DNA from 3 places in the Shewanella sp. Actino-trap-3 genome. Region 3 is predicted to be linked to each of the others. Evidence: predicted binding sites of a transcription regulator. Region 3 holds the regulator's gene; each other region holds the start of a gene.

Region 1 (2,286 bases), 930 kb from region 3:
GATATTGAATCGTTTGGCGATGTCGTAATGGTTCGTGGATCCAGCGCTGTAACATGCGGCTTCCCATAGGGGTTGCGGTATTATCTAATACCCACGTAAGAGTGTTCTCACGTCCGCCAGACAAGTTTTGCGTTAATTCTAAGTTACGTCGAGTCGCGGCATCTAAAATTATCGATTCCGATTGATTAAAACGTACAATGGCGTTGATATGTGGCAACGCCATTTTTTGAGTATCTTTTACATACTGCATTAAACAACCTGCAGCTTGTAACGCCAATCGAGCATCACTCATCCCAAAACCATGTAAATCTTTGGTGCCAAATTGACTGAGCAGTAAATTCACACAAGTATCGTACTCAAACTCCCATTCTGGACGGCGACGAATGCCTTTCATATTATTGATTAATAACATGTCAGTAAAATCTTCACTGTAAAGTAATTCGGCAGGATTCGTGCGTTGTAATTCAGCTTCTAATGCTTCACGGGTGGGTAACTCTGCAACCACAAAACGACCTGATGAAATATCCAGTGTGGCATATCCAAATCCGTTTTTACCTTGATAAAGTGCCGCCAGTAAATTGTCTTGTTTTTCTTGCAGTAGGGCTTCGTCGGTTAAGGTGCCTGGAGTGACAATACGCACGACTTGGCGTTCTACTGGACCTTTTGATGTTGCAGGGTCACCAATTTGCTCACAAATGGCCACAGACTGACCTATGTTAACTAATTTTGCTAAATAGCCCTCAACGGCATGATAGGGAATACCTGCCATGGGGATAGGATCGCCGCCACTTTTCCCGCGAGCGGTGAGAGAAATGCCCAACATTTCAGAAGCGCGTTTAGCGTCATCGTAAAACAGTTCATAAAAATCACCCATCCGATAAAACAATAACATATCAGCATGAGCAGCTTTTAAGCTCAAATACTGGCGCATCATCGGGGTGTGTTTTTCTAAATCGCTGGTATCAATTACTGTCATTATGAACACTTCACTATTTAATCAATCTTAGGGGGGCGTAATTTTATGGGGCTAATCTTAACAATATTTGTCCCCAGCGTATAAATAGATTCATAATAAAAAGTATATCTGGATAAAATATTGATGTGAAAAGGCAATTATCACAGGTTAAAAAATAAATTGCGCTCAGCACTTGATACTGTATGACTATACAGTATACTGATGAACATACTGAAATGGTTTACATCATTTCACCTAAGTCAAAACAGCATTTTACTAAACGTATTGAATGCCTTAGAGGGTTTTATAATGAAGGTTGATCCAAATAAAGAGAAAGCACTTGCCGCCGTTTTAAGTCAGATTGAAAAGCAATTTGGTAAAGGCTCAATTATGAAGTTGGGCGAAGATCGCACAATGGATGTTGAAACTATCTCTACCGGTTCACTTTCATTGGATGTCGCTCTAGGTGCGGGTGGTTTGCCACTGGGACGTATCGTTGAAGTTTACGGCCCAGAGTCATCAGGCAAAACGACGTTAACTCTGGAAGTGATTGCAGCGGCGCAACGCGAAGGTAAAACCTGTGCGTTTATTGATGCTGAGCATGCACTTGACCCTATTTATGCCAAAAAGCTAGGCGTAGATATTGATAACTTACTTTGTTCACAGCCAGACACCGGTGAGCAAGCATTAGAAATTTGTGATGCGTTAACCCGCTCTGGTGCTGTCGACGTTATTGTGGTCGATTCTGTTGCAGCGTTAACGCCAAAAGCTGAAATTGAAGGTGAAATTGGTGATTCGCATATGGGCCTAGCCGCTCGTATGATGAGCCAAGCAATGCGAAAACTTGCTGGTAACCTCAAGCAATCAAATACTTTGCTTATTTTCATTAACCAAATTCGGATGAAAATTGGTGTTATGTTCGGTAGTCCAGAAACGACTACAGGTGGTAACGCACTTAAGTTCTACGCTTCAGTTCGTTTAGATATTCGTCGTATAGGTGCAATTAAAGAGGGCGACGAAGTCGTGGGTAATGAAACCCGCGTTAAAGTGGTTAAAAACAAAATTGCCGCCCCATTTAAACAAGCTGAATTTCAAATTCTTTATGGACAAGGTATTAATCGTACCGGTGAGTTAGTTGACTTAGGCGTTGCTCATAAGCTGGTTGATAAAGCGGGTTCTTGGTACAGTTACAAAGGCGAAAAAATTGGTCAAGGCCGTTCTAATGCGGGTAAGTTTCTAACTGAAAACCCAGCCATTGCCAGTGAAATTAATACCACTCTTCGTGCTATGTTATTGAACGGTGGTGCTAATGCATCAGGCTCAAAAACAGA
Region 2 (2,286 bases), 900 kb from region 3:
CGAGGAATGTCCAGTATTCTTACCCCGCTAATCGCTGTATTTATAATTATGCTTCTCGGCAGTATCATTCAGAAATTGAGACTTTTACCACCAGACACCGATCTGATCCTCAATCAATTTGTCTATTACATAGCCTTCCCAGCGATTTTACTCATTGTTTTAGCTGAAACTCACATTGAAGATATTATTCAGTGGGGCTTTGTTGGTGGCTTTAGCCTGGCGATGATCATCACTTATGCGCTGGTCATTGGCGTATCACTATGGTGCAAGCCTAAGCAGCAAGCGGTTGCCGCAATGCGCGCGTTAAACGCCACGTTTGGCAATACTGCATTTATTGGTATTCCATTGCTGAGCCTATTGTTCCCAGGTCACAAAATGGCATTAGTGGCCGCAGCGATTGCCAGCTTGCTGTCGGTGTTCATGTTCGCGTTTGCTTTAGTCTCTATTGAACTGGCCAGCCGTAATAAACAATCAACCGACCATGCCATCATCATCATGGCTAATGCACTGTATAAAAACCCGATAGTGGTCGGCAGTCTTATTGGTATAGGCCTATCGGCATTTCATATCACCTTACCCGCTAGCCTGGCGTTAGTGCTGCACCAAGTGGGAAACACCTCCAGTCCTTGTGCACTGTTTGCCATCGGAATGGTACTTGCCAAAGCGTTACGGCATCAGTCAATCACGAACATGTTCAGTCTTAGCTTGATTGCAGAACTGAGTTTAATCAACTTACTCAAGATAATTATTCAGCCCCTTATTGCCTTTGGATTACTGAAACTCTTCGGCGTAGAACACGAGTTACTGACTATGGGAGTCCTGTTAGCAGCCTTACCAACTGCAGCAAGTGTGTATTTATTGGCAGACCGATACCAAATTAATGCCAATGGCAGTGCCCAAGGGATTTTATATGGCACATTAGTCACTTTTATTAGTTTGCCTATAATAGAAACACTTTTAAAATCATATGCTTGATAATTGACCGAGTTAAGGCGATAAAATAATCAGTGATATTTTTATGCCAACCACTTTACTGTATATAAAAACAGTATATACTGTTTATCAATACAGTGGTTCAGTCGCTTCATTGACAGGGATTCATTATGCTTTGCCAACTCAGCATCAATAATTTTGCTATCGTGCGTTTTTTAGAACTCGACTTTAAAGCCGGTATGACAAGCATCACCGGAGAAACCGGTGCAGGTAAATCGATTGCTATCGATGCCCTTGGGTTATGTCTTGGTAATCGCAGTGATGCCAATACCATCAGACCCGGCGCAACGAAAACTGAAGTGAGCGCGCGGTTTACGCTCCACGATGTCCCTTTAGCTAAACGCTGGCTTGAAGATAACGATCTTGATGCTGAAGATGGATGTATTTTACGTCGAACCATTAATAATGATGGCCGATCTAGAGCCTATATTAATAGTAATCCGGTCCCGGTTTCGCAATTAAAAGCCGTTGGTCAACTCCTGATAGGCATTCATGGCCAACATGCTCACCATGCCATGCTCAAAAATGATCATCAGTTAGCCTTACTCGACAGCTACGCTAACCACAAGTTGTTACTTGATGCCGTCAGTGCCAGCTATCAGCGCTGCAAGCAAGTGGAAAACGAGCTAAAGCATCTTGAGCAAGCTCAGCACGAACGCATTTCGCGTCAACAGCTGCTGCAATATCAAGTAGAAGAGCTTAATGAGTTCAACTTAGGCTTGGAAGAATTTGATGAAATAGAACAAGAACACAAACGCTTAGCCAATGGCACAGATTTAATTGAACGTTGCCAAGCTGGTTTACATTTATTGACCGAAAGTGATGAAGGCAATATAGAATCGCTGCTTAATAAAGTGGCCAGTATTGCTGATACGCTTCAAGGCTATGATGAATCCCTTGCTCCTATCGGCACTATGATCAGCGATGCGTTAATTCAAGTACAAGAAAGCGCTAGCGAAATTGAAAGTTATTTAAGCAGTTTAGAGCTTGATCCAGAACATTTTGCCTATTTAGAAAAACGCCTTTCAACGGCAATGCAATTGGCGCGTAAGCATCATGTGAGTGCTGATAAGTTGGCGCTACATCATCAAGCATTGATGAGTGAATTGGCCGAACTTGCTGACGACGAAACTAAATTAGATGGTATAAGACAGCAACTTGAAGCCACCAGAAATGCCTATTTAACCAATGCACAAAAACTAAGTCAAAGTCGTAGCCGTTATGCTAAAGAACTCGATAAATTGGTCACTCAGTCAATTCATGAATTGAATATGCCTAAGGGCAAGTTCCATA
Region 3 (2,286 bases):
ATTTGGATTATTTGTCTGGCAGTAATCTTGATTACTGTCATTTTATCCAATTAAGGATGAAAAATGTTTCATCCTTGTTAACCACATTACTTGTAGATTAAACATTGATCAAGATCACTTTGTTGGTAAATAGGCTAATAAAAGATGAAAAAAAGCCCTGAATTCAATGCAGGGCTTGGTAATTAAGGATTTATGCTTAGTGAAATGAGCAAAAATTACCTGCTTCATTTGTTAATGTAGAGTTAACAAATTGATGTTTGTGAGGTAAGTGAGCATTCACATCTTCAATTACCACGCCTAATGCTCGCGCGCTCTTAGCGACAATTTCCAATCGACGACTATCGCGAGCATCGAGTGAACTTGTCCAAGTAACCACTGCACTAGAAGTTCCGCTCGTGAGTGCTTTTTCCATGGCCCATAATGTTTCGACTTCATCTTTGGTGTGCACCAGTAAAATACGATCCATTCTCACTCCAGCACTGGCCAGCATATGCTTATAGCCTATGTGAGGTGGACTAATTAATACAACCCATCTGCCTTGCTGGCTCAACGTTGCCAGTTGGCTACACAATTGACTCAGTTCTGCTTCACCTTGGGTGACAGTTTGTAATGTTTGAATGGTTTGGTTGCCATGCAGATCTGTTTCAGTTAAATCTACCCATAAGCCTGGGTGACGTGGCGCTACGCCCATTAGTTTGTTCATGACCAATCTCCATTACGGATAACGCCAACTGCAAGCCCTTCGATGGTTAGGCTTTGGCAACTTAAATCTACTTTTATCGGGTTATAATCTTCATTTTCTGCATGCAGATAAATCATATTACCTTTTTGTTCAAATCGTTTTACGGTGACGTCATCATCAACACGCGCCACCACAACCTGACCATTACGCGCTTGTTGCATTTTATGTACAGCGAGCAAGTCGCCTTCTAAAATACCAATATTTTTCATGCTATCACCACGAACCCGTAATAAAAAATCTGCGGCGGGTTTAAACATATTTGGGTCAACTTGATAATATTGTTCTACATGCTCTTGCGCCAAAATAGGCTCTCCAGCAGCAACTTGTCCAATGAGTGGCAGACCGATTTCAAGCTGTTCTTCATGAGGTAAACGAATACCTCTCGAGGTACCAGGTATGATCTCGATAAAACCTTTTTTGGCTAATGCTTTTAAATGCTCTTCGGCGGCATTAGCACTTTTAAAGCCAAGACGACTCGCAATTTCAGCACGAGTGGGTGGCATACCTGTTTCGGTGATATTGTTTTTAATTAAGTCTAAAATTTCTGCTTGGCGCGGCGTTAACGGTCTCATGATGGTTCCTGTCTTTTTATACAGTGACTGTCATTATATACAGTGTTTTTGTTCGTGCAAGTATTAACCAACTCTTTTTTGTATATTGTTGGTCAAGTATCATTCAACAACCTGTTTCTATTAGTTATTGTGTATTGATTGTCTGATGTTATTTCCGATAGTGAGAACTCAAGCGTAAAGATAAATCGGTCTGATAGTGTAAGCAGGCTGGTTTCTGGTATCCTATACGACAATATTACAGTGGCTTATGTTGCGAAAATAACCATGTCAAAACCAGATTCAATATTTTTACGAGCGTTAAAATGGATTCAAAAATCGATGGTACTCACGGTTGTTGTGCCACATGATCCTTTTGACGATCTTAATTTAGATCCATCTAAACCTCTGATTTATGTTATGAAAACAGAATCAATCAGTGATGCCGCTGCATTAAGCGAAATCACTGAGAGCTTTGGTATGCCCAGTCCATATGAGCCACTGCAATTGGATGGCCTCAAAGTATCACGCATCGTTTGTCTTGAAGGCCGCAAACCGCTTTTTGGTAAACGCGAAAGCGGTGAAAAATTTATTAATAGTTTTACCAGTCTGTTAGCGCTTCATCGTCAATGTCCTGAGTTAGATATTCAGTTGGTGCCTGTGAGCCTTTATTGGGGCCGTACACCGGGTAAAGAAGATGACAGCATGAAAGCGGCTTTTTTTGAAAGGGAAAACCCGACCTGGCTGCGAAAATGGCTAATGATTTTGTTTCTAGGTCGCCACAATTTTGTTCAGTTTTCTAATGCATTATCGCTTCGTCTTATGGCTGATGAACACGGTACCGATAAAAGAATTGCTCACAAATTGATCCGTGTTGCGCGAGTGCATTTCCGCCGTCAACGCAAAGTGATGACAGGGCAGCAATTACCGAATCGGCAAGTGCTTTTTGCGTCGTTACTTAAATCTGATGCAATCAAGAAAGCCATTGAAGAAGAG

The links. The regulator LexA, encoded in region 3, represses DNA repair genes until DNA is damaged. The targets are predictions, from matches to a motif close to TACTGTATNNNNATACAGTA.
Region 1: the regulator LexA is predicted to act here: its motif matches at 1,153-1,172, upstream of recA (recombinase RecA).
Region 2: the regulator LexA is predicted to act here: its motif matches at 1,032-1,051, upstream of recN (DNA repair protein RecN).

What each region holds. Positions count from the first base shown of each region.
Region 1 covers NZ_PJCE01000001.1:1,975,608-1,977,893, reverse strand. The annotation lists gene mutS (DNA mismatch repair protein MutS) at 1-976, opposite strand, end outside; gene recA (recombinase RecA) at 1,265-2,286, shown strand, end outside.
Region 2 covers NZ_PJCE01000001.1:1,998,244-2,000,529, forward strand. The annotation lists gene CXF80_RS08510 (AEC family transporter) at 7-975, shown strand; gene recN (DNA repair protein RecN) at 1,104-2,286, shown strand, end outside.
Region 3 covers NZ_PJCE01000001.1:2,902,306-2,904,591, reverse strand. The annotation lists gene CXF80_RS12415 (cell division inhibitor SulA) at 197-703, opposite strand; gene lexA (transcriptional repressor LexA) at 700-1,314, opposite strand; gene plsB (glycerol-3-phosphate 1-O-acyltransferase PlsB) at 1,579-2,286, shown strand, end outside.